Regions from separate parts of the Mesorhizobium sp. B1-1-1 genome, predicted to be linked through region 1. Evidence: riboswitches for the same ligand, from Rfam matches in the RefSeq annotation. Region 1 holds a riboswitch; each other region holds the start of a gene.
The links. A riboswitch is a leader RNA that binds a small molecule or an ion and turns the genes downstream of it on or off. The one in region 1 is predicted to bind cobalamin.
Positions count from the first base shown of each region.

Region 2: another riboswitch for cobalamin. It lies ahead of bluB (5,6-dimethylbenzimidazole synthase); the one in region 1 lies ahead of FJ986_RS17735 (CbtB domain-containing protein).
Region 3: another riboswitch for cobalamin. It lies ahead of FJ986_RS01470 (ABC transporter ATP-binding protein); the one in region 1 lies ahead of FJ986_RS17735 (CbtB domain-containing protein).

Region 1 covers NZ_VFWW01000008.1:72,538-79,713, reverse strand. Annotated here, with positions in the region: gene FJ986_RS17765 (MerR family DNA-binding transcriptional regulator) at 1-191, shown strand, start outside; gene FJ986_RS17755 (isoprenylcysteine carboxylmethyltransferase family protein) at 490-966, opposite strand; gene FJ986_RS17750 (DUF1624 domain-containing protein) at 963-1,967, opposite strand; gene FJ986_RS17745 (MFS transporter) at 2,200-3,399, shown strand; gene FJ986_RS17740 (aromatic ring-hydroxylating dioxygenase subunit alpha) at 3,403-4,572, opposite strand; cobalamin riboswitch at 4,706-4,902, shown strand; gene FJ986_RS17735 (CbtB domain-containing protein) at 4,938-5,117, shown strand; gene FJ986_RS17730 (CbtA family protein) at 5,133-5,930, shown strand; gene cobU (bifunctional adenosylcobinamide kinase/adenosylcobinamide-phosphate guanylyltransferase) at 5,923-6,438, shown strand; gene cobO (cob(I)yrinic acid a,c-diamide adenosyltransferase) at 6,440-7,054, shown strand.
Region 2 covers NZ_VFWW01000007.1:131,579-138,754, reverse strand. Annotated here, with positions in the region: gene FJ986_RS15975 (DUF1344 domain-containing protein) at 1-235, opposite strand, end outside; gene aroC (chorismate synthase) at 418-1,539, shown strand; gene ribB (3,4-dihydroxy-2-butanone-4-phosphate synthase) at 1,665-2,765, shown strand; gene FJ986_RS15960 (MFS transporter) at 2,816-4,039, opposite strand; gene FJ986_RS15955 (TetR/AcrR family transcriptional regulator) at 4,160-4,765, shown strand; gene bluB (5,6-dimethylbenzimidazole synthase) at 4,811-5,563, opposite strand; cobalamin riboswitch at 5,612-5,792, opposite strand; gene FJ986_RS15945 (histone deacetylase family protein) at 5,914-6,840, shown strand; gene FJ986_RS15940 (exodeoxyribonuclease VII small subunit) at 6,844-7,095, shown strand.
Region 3 covers NZ_VFWW01000001.1:285,200-292,375, forward strand. Annotated here, with positions in the region: gene FJ986_RS01450 (substrate-binding domain-containing protein) at 1-142, opposite strand, end outside; gene FJ986_RS01455 (sugar phosphate isomerase/epimerase) at 228-1,133, opposite strand; gene FJ986_RS01460 (Gfo/Idh/MocA family oxidoreductase) at 1,136-2,167, opposite strand; gene FJ986_RS01465 (LacI family DNA-binding transcriptional regulator) at 2,349-3,374, shown strand; cobalamin riboswitch at 3,437-3,646, shown strand; gene FJ986_RS01470 (ABC transporter ATP-binding protein) at 3,903-4,691, shown strand; gene FJ986_RS01475 (ABC transporter substrate-binding protein) at 4,731-5,678, shown strand; gene FJ986_RS01480 (iron ABC transporter permease) at 5,687-6,706, shown strand; gene FJ986_RS01485 (MarR family winged helix-turn-helix transcriptional regulator) at 6,835-7,176, shown strand, end outside.

The DNA of each region.
Region 1 (7,176 bases):
GCGAAATCATCCAGATGTACAAGGAACCGCCCGGCGAGGTCGGTCAGCTCAAGCTGATGATCAAGCGCATCGAGGAAAAGCGCGAGGATCTGAGGCAAAAGCGCCGCGACCTCGAGGAGACATTGGCCGAACTCGACCAGGCCGAGGAATCCTGCGTTGAGCGGCTGGTCGAGCTCGGGGTTAATACGTAGCGGCCTTCCAGGCAGGACAATCGCTTTAGAGTCGGCGCCGCCCCTCATCGCCCTGCCGGGCACTTCTCCCCGTATAGTGACGGGGAGAAGGGGGCTGACCGTGATCTCGGTCTCTTCCTGCAACGCTGGTGGCTGGCGAAACCGCTGATGACAGCGCCCCTCTCCCCGTCACTATACGGGGAGAGGATGCCGGCAGGCAGGTGAGGGGCGGCGCCGACATCGACAAATTGTTGGTCTCCGCCACAAATCGGAAACCGTTATCTTCCCGATATGGCTCTGGCAGCCGGCGTTCAGATGCTCAAATCCAGCGCCGCACTCTTTTGGCATAGTCGCGGTATTTCTTGCCGAACTTTGCCGCCAGCATCTTTTCTTCCTTTTCCACCGCGACCTTCTGCGTGACGAAGGCAGCGATGAACGCCAGCGGCAGGAACCAGACGATCCCGGAGATGAAGGCGACGCCAATCAACAGCAGCGTGTTGGCGAGGTACATCGGATTGCGGGTGACGCCGAAAGGACCCGTGGTGACGAGATGGTCCGGCACGGCGTTGGGGTTGAGCGTGGTCTTGGCCCGCGTCATGGTGCGGATGGCGGTGAACCAGAGTGCGGCGACGCCGAACAGCGCCACCCAGCCGGCCGCGTAGAGGAGGTCGCCCAGGAGGTCGCCGATCCAGGGCAGGGGAAAGAGCAGGCCGAGCGCGATACTGATGGCGATGGCGGCGATGTAGATCAGCGGCGGCCACGGTATCAGCCCAGGTTTGGGCGGGGTCTCGGTCATTCGACACCTTCCTCCGTCATCTTGCTGTCGGTCTGGGCCGTGCAGGTGCCGGCGAGATCCGCCAGATGCGCTCTCCATTCGGCGGTCTGGTCGTTCTTGTAGAGCCGATCAAGCGTTGCCTCGCCCTCCAGCGTGTCCAGCATGCACCCACAATAGCTCGAACAGAACTTGCTGTCGCGCTGCTGCTCGCACGAGATCTGGCAGGTCTTGAGAAAGTTCACCTGCGGGGTTTCGACCTTGGCCGGCATTACTTGCGAGAACAACCAGACACTGCCGATCAGCAGCGGCTGGTGAATCAGGTAGAAGGCCAGGCTGTGCCGGCCGATGAAGCCCAGCGGGTTGGACCAGCGCCCGGGTGCCACATCTGCCAGGCGCGCCAAGGCGCCGAAGCCGGAGGCAAGCTTGGTCGCTCCGAGGCCCACAAGCACCGCACCGAACCACGGGAACAGCGGGACATAGTCGTTGGAGTGTGGGTTGACCGCGGAAAGGCCGACCCACCACAGCCAGGGGTGATCGAACGATTCCAGCCGAAAATAGAAGGGAATGGCGATGACCGCCGCGGCGATCGGCAGTGTGAGCAGCGCCGGCAGGCGCAGGAATGCCAGCCCGAGCAGGCTCGCCAGCGCGATCTGGTGCAGGATGCCGAAGAAGATCCACCCGTCCGGCGTGGCGATACGGGTGGCGACCGAAATGGCGATCGCCGCTCCGGCGACCATGGCGAAGCGTCTCCAGAAGCCGTTCCAGCGGATCTCTTTGCCATGGGCGAGATACAGGCTGACGCCGACCAGGAACAGGAAGGTCGAGGCGATGCAGCGAGCATAGAACTTCCACCAGCCGAAGGCGGTCAGGCCGGGATCGGTGTAGCCGAAGAATTCCAGGTCCCAGGTGAAATGGTAGCTCGCCATGGCGATCAGCGCGATGCCGCGCAGCATGTCGATGGCGACGATGCGCTTGGTCTTCGGCAACTCCGCGGCGGGCATGGTCGGCGTCTGGATGCTCATGGTCTCGCGATCTGATTCAGCCCCGTACGAGGACTATCACGGTTACGCCGGACAAAAGAAGGCCGTGAGCTTCGATACAGACAGTCAGCCGGCGCTGCATCAGGCACCCCTTTAGGCCAGCACCGGAAAGCCTTTGACCGGCTTCGTTTTTATCCGGGGCACGTCGGTTTCCTGTTACCGGTCGCGAACTGATGGCCGCAGATTTGGCTGCTGATTCTGCTTTGGGGAAGCAATGTCCACGCATGTGCGCCATCCGATCTGGCTACCGGCCCTCAAGGCCGCGGATGCCCGCACCTTCGCCTCGCTCTACGCGGTCGAATCCTTCGCTCGCGCCACGGTGTCGAGCGTCATCCCGATCCAGGCCTACGAGATCCTCCACAACGAGCAGATCGTCTCGATCCTCTACACCATAGTGGCGATGCTCGGCCTGTCGGTGACCCTGTTCATGCCGATGCTGATCCAGCGCTTCGCACGGCGCTGGGTCTACACGGCGGGCGCCTGCCTGCTGGCGATCGGCTCGTTGTTCTTCGTCACGCATACGCTCGCCGGGCAATTGGCCGGCATGCTGTGCCGTGTCATGGGCGCCAGTGCGCTGTCGATCACGCTCAACCTCTACATCATGGACCACATCCGCAAGACCGATTTCATGCAGGCCGAATCGCTGCGCATGGCGTGGTCGATGTTTGCCTGGACGGGTGGGCCGACGCTCGGCATCTTTCTCTATACGCGCTTCGGCATCTATGCCGCGCATGGCGCGGTCGCCGTATTCGCCTTGGCCCTGCTGGCGTTGTTCTGGACCTACCGGCTCGGCGACAATCCCTCGATCCGGCCGGGCAAGACGCGCCCGGTCAACCCGCTGGCCAATATCGGCCGTTTCGTCGCGCAGCCGAGGCTGAGGCTGGCCTGGCTGATCGCCTTCGGCCGCTCCTGCTTCTGGACGACATTTTTCGTCTATGGCCCGCTGTTCATGGTCATCACCGGTGAGGGCGAACTTGCCGGCGGCATTCTGGTTTCGGCAGGCAACGCGCTTTTGTTCATGGCGATTTTCTGGGGCAAGGCCGGCAAGCGCTTCGGCGGCCGCAGGACCATGACTTTTGCCTATTTCGCCATGTCGGTGGTGCTGCTGGCGGCGGGTGCCGTCGGCGAAAGCGCGCCGCTCGTCACCGGCGCCTGCCTGCTGTGCGGCGCCTTCTTCACCATCGCGCTCGACGCGCTGGGCTCGACCGCCTTCATGCGCTCGGTCCGCTCTTATGAGCGGGCGCAGATGGCTGCGGTCTACCGCACTTATCTCGACTTTTCCGAACTGACGCCGCCGCTGGTCTACTCGGTGGTGCTGGCCTTTTTCGGACTGGGCTCGGTTTTCGTCACGCTCGGCCTGCTTGCGGCGGTCTGCGGTTATGTCACCTGGCGGTATCTGCCGAAGTCGCTGTGAAGCTTACGGCACAAGCGCAGCATGTCGTTCGCGTACCCAATCGTGGAAGCGGTGGAGGTCGTACTCCTCCGGCATCAGCACGCCGGCCTTATGGCGCATGGAGCGCAGCCCTTTCTGGTTGACCTCGCAGATCGCGGCATCCTCCTCCAGCACCTGGGTGCCGAAGCCGACGATGTTGTCGATGTCGGTGGCGGCGAGCGCGTCAGGCGCGAACAGCCATTCGGCGGTCAATTCGGTCTGCTCGGGGCCAAGCGGCACCAGCCGTACGGACCTGACATAGTCGACGTGGCCGACGATGAACATCGAGGGCAGGCTGGTGGCGTAGGTCTGGCCGGCGGCGTGCTCGGCCGGCGTCAGGCCCGAAAAGACCGGCCCATGCGCCTGGCCGTCACGTGACCATGTTTCGGCACCCGCCCGCAGCCCGCCGGAAAATTCCGGCGCGTCATTGTCGGCATGGCGGGTCCATTCGGGGTCGTCATGCCGGCCCATCAGGCCGCGACCATAGATCGGCACCAGCCGCGACAGGTCCTTGTGGACGCCGGGGCAATGCAGGCATTCGTTGAAGTTTTCCCAGAAGATCTTCCAGTTGCAGTTCATCACCTTGCGCAGCACATGGCCCGATACCAGCGATTCCAGCGGCCAGTTGCCGAGATCGCCTGAGGCCGGGTCGAAGGATGAGTGCGCCGAGCCGGCGGCATCTTCCGCGAGATTGACGAAGACGAAGCCGCGCCAGACCGACAGCGCGACGCGATAGAGCGGATGGTCCGCCTTGTCGAAACCTTCGGGCAGCGTTTTCGATGGCACGCGCACGAGATCGCCGCGCAGCGAATAGGACCATGCGTGGTAGGGGCAGGTGATCAGCCGCGCCTTCAGCCGGCCCTCGCGTTCCTGGCAAAGCTGCGAGCCGCGATGCCGGCAGGTGTTGTGGAAGGCGCGCAGTTCGCCGGTATCGTCACGCAGCACGACGATCTCCTGGGTGCCGACGCGGAAGGTGCGGAAAGCCAGCGGTTGGGCGAGATCAGCTTCACGGCAGACGAGCAGCCAGTTCCTGTACCAGATGGCGTCGAGGTCGCGCTGGTAGGCCGCCGCATCCCAATAGGCCGACGACGGCAATGTCGGCTCGGCCCGGGTGAGGCCGTTATAGGGGGCGTGCTGGCTCTGGACGGGCTGCATGGCTGGCCTCCTGTGAGATGGCAGCCGACACCCGGCCACGGAAATTGTCAATTGCAGCGGAGCAAGCGGCCGGACGGCGCTAAAGCGCTTGTCGCCGTCGGAATTTGGTTTGCCGGATGCGGCGATTTTCCTTATAGTCACCTTCGTCGTCGGTTCCGATTGGAGCCAAGAGGGAATGCGGTGCGGGCAGATTTGTTGCCCAATGCCGTGGCTGCCCCCGCAACTGTGTGCGGTAGTCCTCTCCATATGCCACTGAAGATTTTCTTCGGGAAGGTGGGGAAGGGCGCTGATCCGCGAGCCAGGAGACCTGCCGGCGACAGGAAACTGACTTCGATGCCCTCGGGTGGAGGGTGAAAGGACAAGACATGAATACCGCTTCCGTCTCCCTCGGCGCCTCCATCTCCTCGCAGTCGCGCCTCCTGCAGCTCGCGCTCGCGGCGCTGCTCGGCGTTTTCGTCGTAGGCTTTGTCGGTTTCTCGCATATCGACGCGGTCCACAATGCCGCGCACGACTATCGCCACTCGATGGCGTTTCCCTGCCACTGATAGGGATTTGACATCATGAACCTGTTTCGCAACGTCGTGTTCATCGCGGCGATCGCAGGGCTCGTGGCAGGTGTCGTTCTCGCCTGCATGCAGGCCTATGCCACCGTGCCGTTGATCCTGAAGGCGGAAGTCTACGAACAGGCCGGCGGCGGCCACCACCACGACCATACCGCACCGGCCCCGACCGACAACAACGCCATGAACTCTGCCGCCCCGGCGGGCAATGCCATGAGCTCCGCCGCGCCGGCAGCCGCTGAAGCTGTTCCGGCTGAAGAGGAAGGCTGGGCGCCGGCCGACGGCTTCGAGCGCTTCGCCTTCAGCGTGCTTGCCAACATCGTCACCGGCATCGGCTTCGCGCTGGTCCTGGTCGCGGTTTCGGAATTCGCCGGCGGCATCGGCAACTGGCGCCAGGGCGTGTTCTGGGGACTGGCCGGCTTTGCCGTGTTCACGCTGGCGCCGGGCCTCGGCCTGCCGCCGGAACTGCCGGCCATGCCTGCCGCCGAGCTTCTGCCACGCCAGACATGGTGGACGGCGACGGTGGCGGCGACGGCGATCGGCCTTGCCCTGATCGCCTTCCGCAAATCACTGCCGCTGGCGATTCTGGGCGTGGTGTTGATCGTCGCGCCGCATATTGTCGGCGCGCCGCAGCCGGACAGTTTCGAGACGCCGATTCCGGAAGGCCTGCACCATCAGTTCGTGGTGGCGGTAACCGTAACCAACCTGGTGTTCTGGCTCGTGCTCGGCGCTGTCGTCGGCGTGGTGCGCGGACGCTTCACCGGCAGCGCGACGAGCCTGCGCGACAGCTTTGCCTGATCGCGGAAGACTGACCTTCATCATCGGCGGTGCGCGCTCCGGCAAGAGCGCGCACGCCGAAACGCTGATGACGGCCTTGCCTTCGCCATGGACCTACATCGCCACGGCGCAAGCCTATGACGACGAGATGCGGCAGCGCATCGCGTTGCACCGGTCGCGGCGCAGCGAGGGCTGGACGACCATCGATGCACCGCTTGGCCTTGTCGGTGCACTCGAGGCCCTACCGGAGGACCAGCCGGTCCTTGTCGACTGCCTGACGCTCTGGCTGACCAATCACATGCTGGCCGATCATGATGTAGAGGCCGAATGTCGGCGGCTGGCTGACATGCTGTCGCGGCCGCGCGGACCCTGGTTCGTGGTATCCAACGAGGTCGGGCAAGGCATCGTGCCCGACAATGCGCTGGGGCGCCGGTTCCGCGACGCCGCCGGCCGGCTCAACCAGCAGGTCGCGGCGATTGCCGAGACCGTGCTTTTGATGGTGGCGGGGCTGCCGCTCAAGGTGAAGTGACATGACCGACATCGACGAAAAGGACGAAGAGCGCCACCGCGCCAAGATGGCCAAGCGCAAGGCGGTCCAAGACGCCGAGGTGGCGAGCAAGACGGTCGAAAAGGGGCTGCTGATCGTCAACACCGGCCCGGGCAAAGGCAAGACCACGGCTGCCTTTGGCCTGGCGCTGCGGATGCTCGGCTACGGCAAGCGCGTCGGCGTCGTCCAGTTCATCAAGGGCAAATGGCATACGGGTGAGAAGGAGGCCTTCGCCGCCTTCGGCGACCGCGTCGTCTGGCACGCGATGGGCGAGGGGTTCACCTGGGAGACACAGGATCTGAAGCGCGACATCGCGGCGGCCGAGGCCGCCTGGGCCAAGGCGCTGGAGCTGATGGCCGATCCGTCGATCAGTCTCGTCGTGCTCGACGAACTCAACATCGCGCTGCGCTACGAGTATCTCGATCTGGACAAGGTGGTTGTCGCGCTGAAAGCGCGCCGCGAGGGCCTGCATGTCGTCGTCACCGGTCGCAACGCCAAGCCGGCGCTGGTCGAGGCGGCCGACCTGGTGACCGAGATGGGGCTGACCAAGCACCATTTCGCGGCGGGCGTGAAGGCGCAGCAGGGGGTGGAGTTTTGAGAGCTGTTGTCCCCTTTTGTGGATGAGCATTCAAGTCTGGTCGCCAAACGCTTCCAGCAGGGCTCACTTCCTTTCCCTCCGGAGGGGGGAAAGGTGGCGCTGCGAAGCAGCGACGGATTGGG
Region 2 (7,176 bases), on a different contig from region 1:
GCATATCGGTGACCACGTTTTCGCCATTGGTCACGTCATAGGCGATGACGATGTCCATGCCGGGCTTCAGCGCGTCGAGATCGGTTTCCGCGTTCAGCTTGTAGGATTTGCCGTCGTCCAGCGTCAGGGTCAGCGCGTCCTTGTCGATCTTCTTGATCAGGCCTTCGGTCTGCCCGGCGAAAGCGGCGGTGCAAAGCAGGAATGTGGCGGCAACAGCGCCAATCAGGGTACGCATCATCGTCCTCTTTGGTATTGCGCCGGCATGGGTAGCGGCGGATCCTCAACGGCGAATGGAGCAGAGCAGAAACCAATCGAATGTGTCAAAACTAAATCCGAAGATCACGGTTTGACCCCTGTGGAAAACGCCAATAGAAGGCAGGCTTCAGTCGGCTCCGATGCCGGGCAGGGCACTTTGCGATGTCTCACAACACGTTCGGCCATCTTTTCCGCGTCACCACCTGGGGCGAAAGCCATGGGGCCGCATTGGGCTGCGTGGTCGACGGCTGCCCACCCGGCATCCGCTTCACGCGTGACGAAATCCAGGCCGAACTCGACAAGCGCCGGCCCGGCCAGTCGCGCTTCGTCACGCAGCGCCGTGAGCCTGACGAAGTGAAGGTGCTGTCGGGCTTCATCCTTGACGATGACGGCGAGACGATGATCGCGACAGGTACGCCGATCTCCATGCTGATCGAGAATGTCGACCAGCGCTCGAAGGACTATGGAGAGATCGCCCGCCAGTACAGGCCGGGCCATGCGGACTACACCTATGACGTCAAATACGGCGTGCGCGACTATCGCGGCGGCGGCCGATCCTCGGCGCGCGAGACCGCGGCTCGGGTCGCCGCCGGAGCCCTCGCCCGCAAGGTCGTGCCGGGCATGGTGGTGCGCGGTGCACTGGTATCGATGGGCGAGAAGTCGATCGACCGCGCCAACTGGAACTGGAATTTCATTGGCGACGCGGACAATCCGTTCTTCACGCCGGATCCGGCGTCCGTTCCCGTTTTCACGAGCTATCTCGACGGCATCCGCAAGGCGGGTTCCTCCGTCGGCGCCGTGATCGAGATCGTCGCCGACGGCGTTCCGGCCGGCCTCGGCGCGCCGATCTACGCAAAGCTCGACCAGGATATCGCGTCAGGCCTGATGTCGATCAACGCCGTCAAGGGCGTCGAGATCGGCAACGGCTTCGAGGCCGCCCGCATCACCGGCGAACAGAATGCCGACGAGATGCGTATCGGCAATGACGGCCAGCCGGTGTTCCTGTCCAACAATGCCGGCGGCATCCTTGGCGGCATCTCGACCGGCCAGGCGATCATCGCCCGCTTCGCCGTCAAGCCGACGTCTTCAATCCTGACGCCCCGGAAGTCGATCGACAAGGACGGCAACGACGTCGAAGTGATGACCAAGGGTCGCCATGATCCGTGTGTGGGCATTCGCGCCGTACCGATCGGCGAGGCGATGGTTGCCTGCGCAATCGCCGACCATTATCTGCGGCACCGAGGACAGACAGGCAAGGAAGGCAGTAGGGCAGTAGGGCAGTAGGGCAGTCTGTTAAGCTGCCCGCGAGACGAGCAATTTTTCCTTTCCCTTACTCCCTTACTCCCTTACTCCCTTACTCCCTTACTGCCCTATTCCCCTACTCCCTTGCGAGCGAAGCGAGCATTTCCATGTCTTACGACCAGAAAAAGATCGTCGAAGCAATCCGCGCCTTCGAGCGGGGCGAGATCGTCGTCGTCATGGATGATGACGGGCGCGAGAACGAGGGCGACCTGATCGTCGCCGCCGTCCATTGCACGCCGGAAAAGATGGCCTTCATCGTGCGCAACACTTCGGGCATCGTCTGCACGCCGATGCCGCGCGAGGAGGCCAAGCGCCTCAACCTTGCGCCGATGGTCGCCGACAATGATTCGGCGCACACCACCGCCTTCACGGTTAGCGTCGATTTCAAGCACGGCACCACGACTGGCATTTCAGCTGACGACCGCACGCTGACCGTGCGCAATCTCGCCAACGGCAATGTCGGCGCCTCCGATTTCGTCCGCCCCGGCCACATCTTCCCGCTCATCGCGCGCGAAGGCGGCGTGCTTATGCGTTCGGGCCATACCGAGGCGGCCGTCGATCTGTGCAAGCTCGCCGGCCTGCCGCCGATCGGCGTGATCTCGGAACTGGTCAATGATGACGGCACCGTCAAGCGCGGCCCGCAGGTCGCGGCTTTTGCCGAGGAGCACGGCCTCAAGCAGGTCTCGGTCGCCGACCTCATCGCCTATCGGCAACGCAAGGAAACACTGGTCGAACGCGTGGCATGCTCCGAGATCGACACGCTCGGCGGCAAGGCGCAAGTCTTCACCTACACGCTGCCCTGGGATTCCATGCATCATGTCGCCGTCGTCTTCGGCGACATCCGCGATGGGGAAGAGGTGCCTGTGCGTCTGCACTCCGAGGACGTGGTGACCGACGTCTTCGGCACCAGCCACCGGCTGGACGCCATCATGAAGGCGATGGGCGAGCGCAAGCGCGGCGTCATCGTCTATCTGCGCGAGGGCTCGGTCGGTGTCGCCCACCAGGAGCGCAACCGGCCGGCGAGCGGCGACCGGGAGGACCACGAAGAGGCGCGCCGCCGCGAGAATGAATGGCGCGAGATCGGGCTCGGTGCTCAGATCCTGAAGGATCTCGGCATTTCCTCGATCAATTTGATCGCCTCGCGCGAGCGCCACTATGTCGGCCTCGAAGGTTTTGGCATCCACATCGCCAAGACCGAGATTCTCTAGGTTCGACGGCGGCAATAGCGTCCGATCCGCTGAACCGGACGCGTCATGGTTCATTCCGCGGCAGCGACGGCCGCTTCACACCCATCCAACTCGCATTTGTGAGTGGCAAGACTGCGCTGGCCGAGCAGCACCGTGACCAGCGCGATGCCGCCCGCGACCACCGAGACCCAGAACCCGTTCTGGGCGCCGAACGCATCCACCACCGCGCCGGCGGCGAAAGAGCCCAGCGCCATGCCGATGCCGATTCCCGTTGTCACCCAGGTAATGCCCTCGGTCAGCATCGCTTCCGGCACATGCCGTTCGATCAGGCCGAATGCCGTGATGAAAGTCGGCGAGATCGCCACGCCGCTGATGAAGACGGTCAGCGCCAAAATCGGCACGCTGTCGGCGGTGAGCGGCAAAATCGTGCTGACTGCGATGATGGCGACCGCGACGGTCAGCTGGCGCTGTAGCGGCGTCTTGAGGTTGAGCGCGCCGACCACGATGCCCAACACGAACGATCCCAGCGCATAGACGCCGATCACCAGGCTTGCGGCACCGGCTTGGCCGAACTCCTTGGTGATCGCCACCGTGCTCACTTCCGTCGTCGCGAAGGTCGCGCCGATGAAGATTAGGGCGAAGGTGATGATCTGTACCGGCCGCAGGCGGATTGCCGAGCCAGTCGAACCATGGTCCACCGGCCGCACTTTCGGCTCCGTCGATCGCTGCAGGATGAATGCTATCGAGCCCAAAGCGAGAAACAACGTGCTCGCCAGCATGCCTGCTTCCGGAAACAGCGCCGCACTGAGGCCCACCGACAGCGACGCGCCGGCGATATAGACCAGCTCGTCGGCCGCCGATTCGAAGGCGAAGGCGGTGTTCATCTCCGGCCGGCCGCGAAAAAGCTCGGTCCAGCGCGCGCGCACCATTGCCGGCATGCTGGGCATGGCCGCTGCCAGCAGCGCCGACACGAACATTGTCCATACCGGCCAATCCTGGTTGGCCGACGCAATCAGCAGCAGGAATGCCAGCACGGAGATGATGGTGGTGGGCACGACGATCCATGTCTGGCCGAGGCGGTCTACCAGCCTGGAGATCTGCGGCGCCAGGAAAGCGTTGGCCAGCGCGAATGTCGCCGAGACGGCACCCGCCAGCCAGTATTCGCCACGCGTCTGCGACAGCATCGCCACGATGCCGATCGGCGCCATGGCGATCGGCAGGCGCGCCATGAAGCCTGCAGCGGCAAAGCCCTTGGCGCCAGGGGCTCGAAAGATCTCGGAATAGGGGTTCTGCATGATCCGTTCCTCGACAAAAGGCGATTCGGAAATTACATACGATGCGTATGAATACTAAATAGATCATACGTCGCGTATGTCAATTGGCATACGTGACGTATGTAGATAAGGCCAGAAGAGATGCACAAGCCCCGCAGGGAAATGATCGCCGAAACGCGCGCCAAATTGATTGCCGCGGCCCGGCATGCGTTCGGAACGATCGGTTATGCCGAGGCATCGATGGATGATTTCACCGCATCGGCAGGGCTGACGCGCGGTGCGCTCTATCATCATTTCGGGGACAAGAAGGGGCTTTTGCAGGCGGTCATCGCCGAGATAGACGCCGAGATGGCGGCACGGGTGAATGAGGTTGCAGCGAAAGCACCGACCCGCTGGCAAAGCTTCGTCGACGAATGCACGAGCTACATCGAAATGGCGCTGGAGCCGGAAATCCAGCGCATCATGTTTCGGGACGGTCCGGCCGTGCTGGGGGATCCCGCGCAATGGCCGAACGCCAATGCCTGCGTCGCGTCGATGACCGATCACCTGACGACGCTGCAGGGCGACGGGGTGGTTGTCCCGGGCGTAGACCCCGAGACCGCGGCACGGCTGATCAACGGGGCGAGCAGCCAGGCGGCGCAGCGGATCGCCAATTCGAACGACCCGGAAGCGACGTCGAAGACCGTGGTGGCGGCATTCAAGCAACTGCTCGAAGGATTGTTGAGGAAGGATGCCGGAGCCGCCTGACGACGGCAGGCCGCCGGCAGCGCGCTGCGCATGCCGTATCGGCAATCAAATCAAGGGTTTGTCAGACTTTTCGCATGTTGCCGCCTTGAGGCGTGCGATCGTTGATTTGAGCGGAACTTCGCCCTGTCCGCAAAACGTCTCGCTCATGATCAGCTCGGGCAGCGGCAGCCGCCGCCCCCAGCCATGTGTTTCGAGGTCCGGTTTCGGCGCGAACTCCGAGACACGGCCGACACAGAGATAGGCCACCGGCGTCACATGCTCGGGAATCGACAGAAGGCCTTTCAACGCCTGCGCCTCGATAATGCTGACCCAGCCAACGCCGACGCCTTCGGCGCGCGCCGCCAGCCAGAAATTCTGCACCGCGCAGACCGTGCTGTAGAGATCCATCTCGGGATTGTGCCAGCGTCCCAGCGGCGAACCCTGTGAGCGTCGGCGGTCGCAGGTGATACAGATATTGAGCGCGCTTTCGCAGATGCCTTCCAGCTTGAGCTTGCGGTAGAGCGCCCGCCGCTCTTCCTCGATCGCCGGCAATTCCTGCTCGCGCGCCGCGAGGAACAGGTCGCGCACCTGTTCCCGTCGTTCGGTGCCACGAATGACGATGAAATTCCATGGCTGCATGAAGCCGACCGATGGCGCGTGATGGGCGGCAAGCAGCAGCCGCGCCAAGACCTCGTCGTCGACGGCCTCTGATGTAAAATGGCTGCGGACATCGCGCCGCGTGAACATGGCGCGGTAGACCGCATCGCGCGCCATCTGGTCGAATCCGTCACCCACGGGGATGGTCATATTGTCCGGCATCGCTTGTCCCCTTGCGATTGCAATCAACTGCCGTCCGCCTGACCATGCGGATGACGATGCCTGCCAGGCCGGTCTTCTGGCTCGGGATCAACCCGCATCCGGCGCCTTCCCGTCATCGACAGTGGCATTTACCGGCGCGGTCCCCCTTACAGCGTTGGGCACGCCACGGTATCAAACCGTGTTCCCGATTCTCCCGCTCGCGGCGGGCACCAGGCAGTGGCGGGGACTTTACGACGAAGCCCCTGCGCCGCCAATCCCCGCGGCGACGCGAACGGACGCAAGCGCGATTTTCCCCAACCATCAGGCCGCAACGCATGGCCATCGCCGCGCCGGGGCACTAGATAGGGAGCATGGCCACTCGTCTCTACACCCATCCGATCTTCCTCGAGCACATCACGCCACCCGGCCATCCGGAGCGGCCGGACCGCTTGCGCGCCATTGAGCGCGTGCTCGACGACGAGGCTTTTGCCGCGCTCGACCGCCTCGAGGCGCCACAAGGCGATGAGGCCACCATTCTCTACGCGCATCCCGAGGATTTCGTCGAGCGGGTACGCGCCGCCATTCCCGAGACGGGCATCGCCCGCATCGATGCCGACACAACGGCCAGCCCGAAGAGCTGGCAGGCGGCGATCACCGCGATCGGAGCCGCCAACGCCGCCGTCGACGACGTCTTTGCCGGCAGGGCAGACAACGTTTTCGTCGCCGCCCGGCCGCCCGGCCATCATGCCGAGAAAGCGACCGCGATGGGCTTCTGCCTGTTCAACACGGCGGCCATCGCCGCACGTTATGCACAGCGCAAACACGATATCGAACGTGTCGCCATCGTCGACTGGGACGTGCATCACGGCAACGGCACGCAGGATGTTTTCTGGGACGATCCGTCCGTGCTTTATTGCTCGACGCACCAGATGCCGCTCTACCCCGGCACCGGAGCAAAGAACGAAACCGGCGCCGGCAACATCGTCAACGCGCCGCTTGCGCCGCAGACCGGCAGCGAGGCGTTCCGCGATGCCTTCCTGTCGCGCGTGCTGCCCTCGCTCGACAATTTTGCACCCGACCTGATCATTATTTCGGCCGGCTTCGATGCGCATCATCGCGACCCGCTGGCCGAGATCAACCTGACCGAGGATGATTTCGACTGGGCGACCGGCCAACTCATGCAGCGCGCGGCGCGCCACAGCGGCAACCGGCTCGTCAGCCTGCTCGAGGGCGGCTACGATCTGCAAGGATTGGCATTTTCGGTCGCCGCCCATGTCGGGCGACTGATGAAAGGATGAATGATGGCTGGTGAAACCAACGAAGACGTCAAGGCGATGAGCTTCGAACAGGCTCTCGACGCGCTGGAGAAGATCGTCGATGATCTGGAGCGTGGCGATGTGCCGCTCGACCAGTCCATTAGGATCTACGAGCGCGGCGAGGCGCTGAAGGTGCATTGCGACCGGCTGCTGAAGGCGGCCGAGGACAAGGTGGAGAAGATCAGGCTGTCCCGCGACGGCAAGCCGGTCGGGACGGAGCCGCTGGACGCGGATTGAGGCACGCAGCCGTCTCTCTGGTTTTTGACACGATCATGATTGAGGATAGAACGCGTCCCGATTGAAACGGCTCCAGGACAA
Region 3 (7,176 bases), on a different contig from region 1:
CGACGAAGAAACGGATGTGGACGTCCTTGCACCATTGCGCGTCGAGCGCCTGTGCCGGCAAGGTGGAGATGGCGGCGGCGAGCGCCGTGGCGGTCGCCACCACGGTCGTGCGCAGAAGTGTCGTTCTCTTGGCGATGCTCATGCACGTTCCTCCCTTTTGTCCTCGCGAGCGAGGGTTTCGACATCTGCTTCGGCAATCCCGTCCGGCTCCTCCCGCCGGCCAATCCTCACGTCGGGTTCGGCAGGTAGCTCAGGCCTCCCCTGCATTGCTGGAGGTATTCCAGCGCGCGGACCTGGCCTGTCATTTCAAGATCGTCGCGATAGACCGGGTCGTGCCAACCTTCGATGTCGATGGCGCCCTTGTATCCGGCCAGCCGCAATTCGCTGATCACCCGCGTCCAGTCGCTGTCGCCGAAGCCGGGCGTGCGCATCTGCACGAAGGGCAGGCGGCCGAAGACGCCGTGCTCGCGTATGACATCCCAGCGCACCGTCGCGTCCTTGCCGTGGACATGGAAGATGCGATGCGCCCATTTGCGGATCTGCGGGATCGGGTCGATCAGATAGACCAACTGATGGCAGGGCTCCCATTCCAGACCCAGATTCTCATCCGGCAATTCGTTGAACATCAGTTCCCAGGCGTCCGGATTATGGGCGATGTTCCAGTCGCCGGCGGCCCAGTTGCCATCCATGGCGCAATTCTCGAAGGCGATGCGCACGCCCTTGTCGGCCGCGCGTTTGGCCAATTCGCCCCAGACTTCGCGGTAGCGCGGCAGGCTGTCGGTCAGCGGCTTGCCGCGGATGCGGCCGGTAAAACCGCTGACCAGATTGGTGCCGAACAGATGCGCGCTGTCGATCACCGTTTCCCAGGCCTTGAGCACGCCGCGGTCGGTGTCGCCGCTCTCGAGTGGATTGCCGAACACGCCGATCGAGCTGACGCTGACATCGGCATCGCCGATCGCGTCGCGGATCTCGCCGGCGAGCCGCCCCAGGTCCTTGCCGCCCAGCGTCTGCCAGAAGAAGGGCTGGACGCTCTCGAAACCGAGCGGCAGGATCTGCCTGACATAGGCGGCCAGGTCTTCGAGATTGGCCCGCACCATGGTGCCGATCCTGATGTCGAGAAGCGGGTCCGCCATGGTCATCCTTCCTGCCTGGGGATTTCGATCCGGCGTCCGGTCTCGGCGCTTTCGATCGCCGCGAAAACCATGGCCAGGCTCTTGATATTGTCGGCGCCGCGCGTCTCCGGCTCGGTGCCGGTTTCCACGGCGCGGACGAAATCTTCCATGACGCCGAGATGCCCGCCGATGCGGTCGGCAGGGTCGAGCGGCGGCACCGCTACCGGCACGACCTTGTCGAGCAGGCCTTCGCGTTCCGGCAGCACGGCTTCGGCCTTCAACTCGTCATGACCATCCCAGGTCAGGCTGCCGCGTTCGCCGACGATGCGCCAACTGCCTTCCCAACTGGTGCGGAAACCGTCGGCGCACCAACTGCCGCGATAGGTGAACATCTTGCCCTGGCCGAGCTCGAAGGTGGCGCTTGCCGACGATCCCTGCCGGTACCAGGAATTGGCCGGCTCCCATTCCCGGCAATACACTTCGGTCGGCTCGCCATCGACCATGTAGCGGGCGGCGTCGAATGTATGGATCGCCATGTCGAGCAGCAGCACATGGCGCATGCCTTCGCGGAAACCGCCGAAATGCGGCGCAATGAAAAAATCGGCATGGATGCTGGTCGCAGCGCCGATGGCGCCGGAGCCGAGGAAGCGCCGGATGCGCCGGACGTTGGCGACGTAGCGGCGGTTCTGCACCACGGCATGGATGCGCCGGGCGCGCCGCGCATCGTCGATGATGGCGCGCGCATTGTCCGGGCTGTCGGCCAGCGGCTTTTCCGTCAACAGATGACAGCCATGGGCAAAGGCCGAATTCGCCACGGCGCGACGGGCGGCAGGCACGACCACGTCGAACACCGCATCGGGTCTGGTCTGGGAGAGAACGACGTCGAGATCGGTCCCGATCGCGACCCCGGCGAGGTCGTATTCGCGTGCCCGCTGGCGCGCCCTGTCGGCGTCGAGGTCGACGAGACCGACGATCTTGACGGCAGGGGATTGGCTGATGGCCTCGAGCCAGGTTTTGCTCATGGCTCCGCACCCGACCAGGACGACGTGCATCATCCAGCGCTCCTCCGGCCAACCCCTCCTGGCTGGCACCCACGGCAGTCCGTAAATGACTTCCGTAAACGTTTACGATGACACACCCGATGGCATATATTGTCAATCGGATTTGTACCGTCGGCTCTGAAACGCCTTGGCCGCACGACCGGCTGGTGCTAGCCAGAAGCAGGAGGGGGAGGTCTTGGCGTCCAGCATTCACGATCTTGCGCGGCACCTGAACATTTCGATCGGTACAGTCTCGCGCGCGCTTAACGGGCGCGCCGACGTGAACGCCGAGACACGCCAGCGCGTGCTCGAGGCGGCCCGGAAGCTCAATTATTCACCGAACCACTCGGGCAGGAACCTACGCCGCGGCACCACCCATGCCGTGGCTTTCATGCTGCAGCCGCATCCGGGCGACCAGCAGTATGGCGAGCCGTTCTTCATTCCGTTCCTCACCGGACTGCAAGCGACATTGGCCGAGTGCGGGCTGGACCTGATCATCGTCATGGGCGCGCCGGCGGATTATCAACAGGAGCGGCTGCGCCGCGTCGTCGAGACGCGTCGTGCCGATGCCGTCGTACTGGCCTGGACGCGGCGCGAGGACGATCGCATCGACTATCTGAGCAAGGCCGGCTTTCCCTTCGCGACGCTCGGCCGAAGCCGGTCCGGCGACGACAGCTATCCCTCTCTGGATCTGGATTTCGAGAAGGCGGGCGCCGATGCGGTCGACCGGCTGGTTGCGCGTGGCCACCGCCGCATCGCCGCCATCCGGCCGTCGCTTGACCTGAATTTCGGTTATCTGTTTCTGGAGGGTTATTGCAAGGCGCTGCGGCGGCACGGCATCGAAGTCGATCCCGGCCTGATTGTGGACGGTTTTATCAACGAAGCCGGTGGCTACGCGGTGACACCGCAAGTCATGCGGTCGAAGGATCCGCCGACCGCGATTATCTTCAACAACGACTCGATGGCGCTCGGCGGCTGCAAAGCGCTCGCCGAAATGGGGATCAAGCCCGGGCAGGATGTCGCGGTGATCGTCATCGTCGACACGCCGCTCTGCCGTTATTTCTCGCCGGCGCTGACCGGCTTTCGTCCGAGCCTTGACCCGATGGGGCGGCGGCTCGGCGAAATCCTGCTCGCCTCGCTCCCGGCTTTCGCCGGCGCGAAAGGGCCAGAGATCATTCGCGAGGTCTGGCCGCTGGAACTGGTGGCGCGCGATAGTGATTGACCACACGTTTGTATCGTTATAACAGAACATACATCGACCTTGCCTCGACGCTGCCTGCATCCTAGGCTGCGACTCGTGATGGTCCCCGCGCCGCAAGGCGAGGGGTGAAAAGGGAACATGGTGAGGCCCGTTTTTCGGGTCGAAGCCATGGCTGCCCCCGCAACTGTAAGCGGCGAGCAAAATCCGAGAAGCCACTGGCCGGCAAGGCTGGGAAGGCAGGATGGCGCAACGACCCGCGAGCCAGGAGACCTGCCATCTGCATGGGTTGACCGGACGGGGTGTGCCGGGAGGAGACGCGGGGTTCGGTCTTGTCGACCGGTTCAAGCCAGCTTCCTTCCGTCGCCATTTTTGAAAGTGACGGAAGTTGGACGGCTCCATCGATCGCATTCACTGCATTCCCATGCATCGCATCATCGTGTGCACGCTTTGCCGCGATATCGCCACCGAGGTGAATTCAGGCCAGCGTCCGGCAGGATTGGCAAGCAAGACGCTGGCCCGTATTCCGGCAGGCCCTGCAAGGAATTGCCCATGACCGCGCCGCTTCTCGAGGCCCGCGACCTGGCCGCGGCGGCGGATGGCCTGCATCTGGTGCATCCGGTCAGCCTTTCGGTGGCGGCGGGCGACCGTCTCGCCATCATCGGTCCCAACGGCGCCGGCAAGACGACATTGCTGCGCATGCTGTCGGGCATGCTGCGGCCGAGTTCGGGCGAAGTGAAGCTCACCGGGCGCCTGCTGGACAGGATTTCGACCGCCGAGCGGGCGCTGCACATCGCCGTCGTCGGCCAGACCGATCAACCGGATCCACGGCTGGCGGTGATCGATTATGTCGAGCTCGGCCGGGTTCCGCATACCGGCCGCAGGCACAGGAGCGAGGAACGCGACATTGTCGTCGAGGCGCTGCGCCGGACCGGGCTGTTGCCGCTGCTTGGCCGCACCATCGGCTCGCTGTCGGGCGGCGAGCGCCAGCGCGCCCAGCTTGCCCGCGCCATCGCACAGGAGCCGAAGATCCTGTTCCTCGACGAGCCGACCAACCATCTCGACCCGCGGGCGCGCAGCGAGTTGCTCGAACTGGTTGCAGGCCTCGGCATGACCGTGATCGCGGTGCTGCACGATCTGGCGCTGGTGACGCCTTTCGCCACCAGGGTCGCGGTGATGAGCCATGGCCGGTTGCATGTGCTGGCGCCGCCACGCGAAGCACTCACTCAGCAGCTGATCCGCGAGATCTTCGGTGTCGACGTCTTTAGGTTGCGCCACCCGACGGAGGACCGCGAGCTGACGGTGTTCGAGGTTCCGAACCGTGCCGCGCCATCTTCGTGAGCGCAGATCCAATTCCCGTGCAACGAAGGAGCAACATCCGTGAAACGCCTTGCCGTATCTCTTGCCTTCTCCCTGCTGGCCTCTACGGCCTTCGCCTTTCCGGTGACGGTCGACAGCTGCGGCAAGTCGCTGACCTTCGACGCGCCTCCAAAGCGCGCTGTCATTCACGATCTCAACATGGCCGAGATGGCCTTCGCCCTGAAGCTGCAGCCGTCGATCGTCGGCCTGACCGGCATCACCGGATGGTACAAGGTCGGCCCCGAATTTAAGGCCGAGCAAGGCTCGATCCCGGAACTGGCGCCCAAATATCCGACGCTGGAAAACCTGGTCGCTGTCGAGCCCGACTTCTTCTTCGCCGGTTGGTACTACGGCATGAAGCCGGGCGGCGAGGTGACGCCCGATACGCTGGCGCAACACGGCATCAAGACCCTGGTGCTGACGGAAAGCTGCGTCCATCTCGACAAGAACCGCCCCGCCGCTTCGATGGACCTGCTCTATGGCGATGTCGAGAAGCTGGGCAAGATCTTCGGCAAGGAGGCCGAAGCGGATAAGCTCGTCTCCGGCTGGAAGGCGCAGCTCGCCGAAATCACGGCCAAGGTCGGCGCCCGCAGGGGAACGCGCGTGTTCCTCTATGATTCCGGCGAGGACAAGCCGTTCACATCAGGCAAGTTCGCCATTCCCAACGCCATGATTTCCGCGGCCGGCGGCGACAACATCATGGCCGACATGGACACCAGCTGGGGCAACACGGATTGGGAGACGGTGGCCTCGCGCAATCCGCAATTCCTCATCCTGCTCGACTATCAGGATGGCGGCGGCTACCGGAAGCTGCTCGATTTCCTGAAAGCGCATCCGGCAATGAAGGAGACGGACGCGGTCAGGAACGAACGCTTCGTGGCGCTTCGCTATGCCGAACTGACACCCGGGCCGGCCAATATCGACGCGATCGGCAAGATTGCCAGGGCGATGCATCCGGAAGCGTTTTAACCGGGAACATGACTTTGCGGCACAAGGCATTCGTATTGGCCATGACGGCGGCCGCGTTGGCTATGGCCGCGCTCGCGCTGCTATCGATCGCCTATGGTTCGACGATGATCCCGCTGGGCGACGTCGTTGCAGCACTTGGCCATGCGATCGGATTGAAGGGGCATGACGTGTCCGGCCCGGTCGGCAGGATCGTCGTCGACCTCAGATTGCCGCGCACCATCCTGGCCATCTGTCTCGGCGGCGGCCTGGGCGTGGTCGGCGCGCTGTTGCAGACGGTGACGCGCAACGATCTTGCCGATCCGTTCCTGTTCGGCCTCTCGTCGGGAGCCGCCGCCGGCGCTGTCTCCGTCATCACCGTCTTCGGCGACAGTTTCGGGATCTGGACGCTACCGATCGCCGCGTTCACCGGCGGTATTCTGGCGGCTTGCGTTGTGCTTTTGCTGGTTGCGCGGGTGAGGGGACAAGGCCCCGAACGGCTGATCCTCGCCGGACTTGCGGTCTCCTTCATGTTCACCGCATTGACCAATTACCTGGTCTTTGCCGGTGACCAGCGCGCCGCCCATTCGGTGCTGTTCTGGACGATGGGCGGGCTCGGCCTGGCGCGGTGGGACAATATCTGGCTGGGTGCGCTTGGGGCCGGCACGATTGCGGCGTACGGGCTGTGGAATCATCGCCGGCTGGACGCTTTCCTGGCCGGCGAAAATGCCGCCGAAAGTCTTGGCGTGCCGGTGGCGCGAATGCGACGGACGACGTTTCTGGTCGCCGCGTTTTCGACCGCGATCCTGGTTTCGGTCGCCGGCGTCATCGGCTTCGTCGGCCTCATGATCCCGCATCTGTCGCGGCCGCTGGCTGGTACGCTGCATCTGCGCCTGATCGTAAGTTGCGCGCTGTTCGGGGCGGTGCTGTTGCTGGCAAGCGACCTTCTGGCGCGCACATTGCTGCCGCCGCAGGAACTGCCGATCGGCATCATCACCAGCTCGCTCGGCGCCTTCTTCGTTGTCACCATGCTGATCCGCAACCGCTTGTAATGGGTGTCGCGGCGGCCGAAATCATCGGACGCAGCCATGATTGTGCTGCACGGCTGCCATGCACGTTTGCCGGCTTCTGGAACAATGCCGGACTTGAATGATAAGCACGCTTATTATATATGCCACTCATGGTTTCCGAAGGCGTAGACAGATTGGGATTTTTGATCCACGACGTGCAGCGGCTGATGCGAAAGCGCTTCGAAGCGCGCGCCAGCGGCCTTGGCCTGTCCTCGGCGCAATGGCGCCTGATGGTTCGCGTCGCCAAGGAAGCGGGCGTTTCGCAGGCGCGGCTTGCCGAACTGCTTGAAATCGAGCCGATCAGCGTCTCGCGGCTGGTTGACCGGATGGAGGAGGGCGGCTGGATCGAGCGCCGCTCCGACGCCGCCGACCGCCGCGTGCGCATGATCTTCCCAACTCCCAAGGCAAGTGCCGCGTATGCGGAGGTCAAGAGCCTCGCCGGCGAAGTCTAT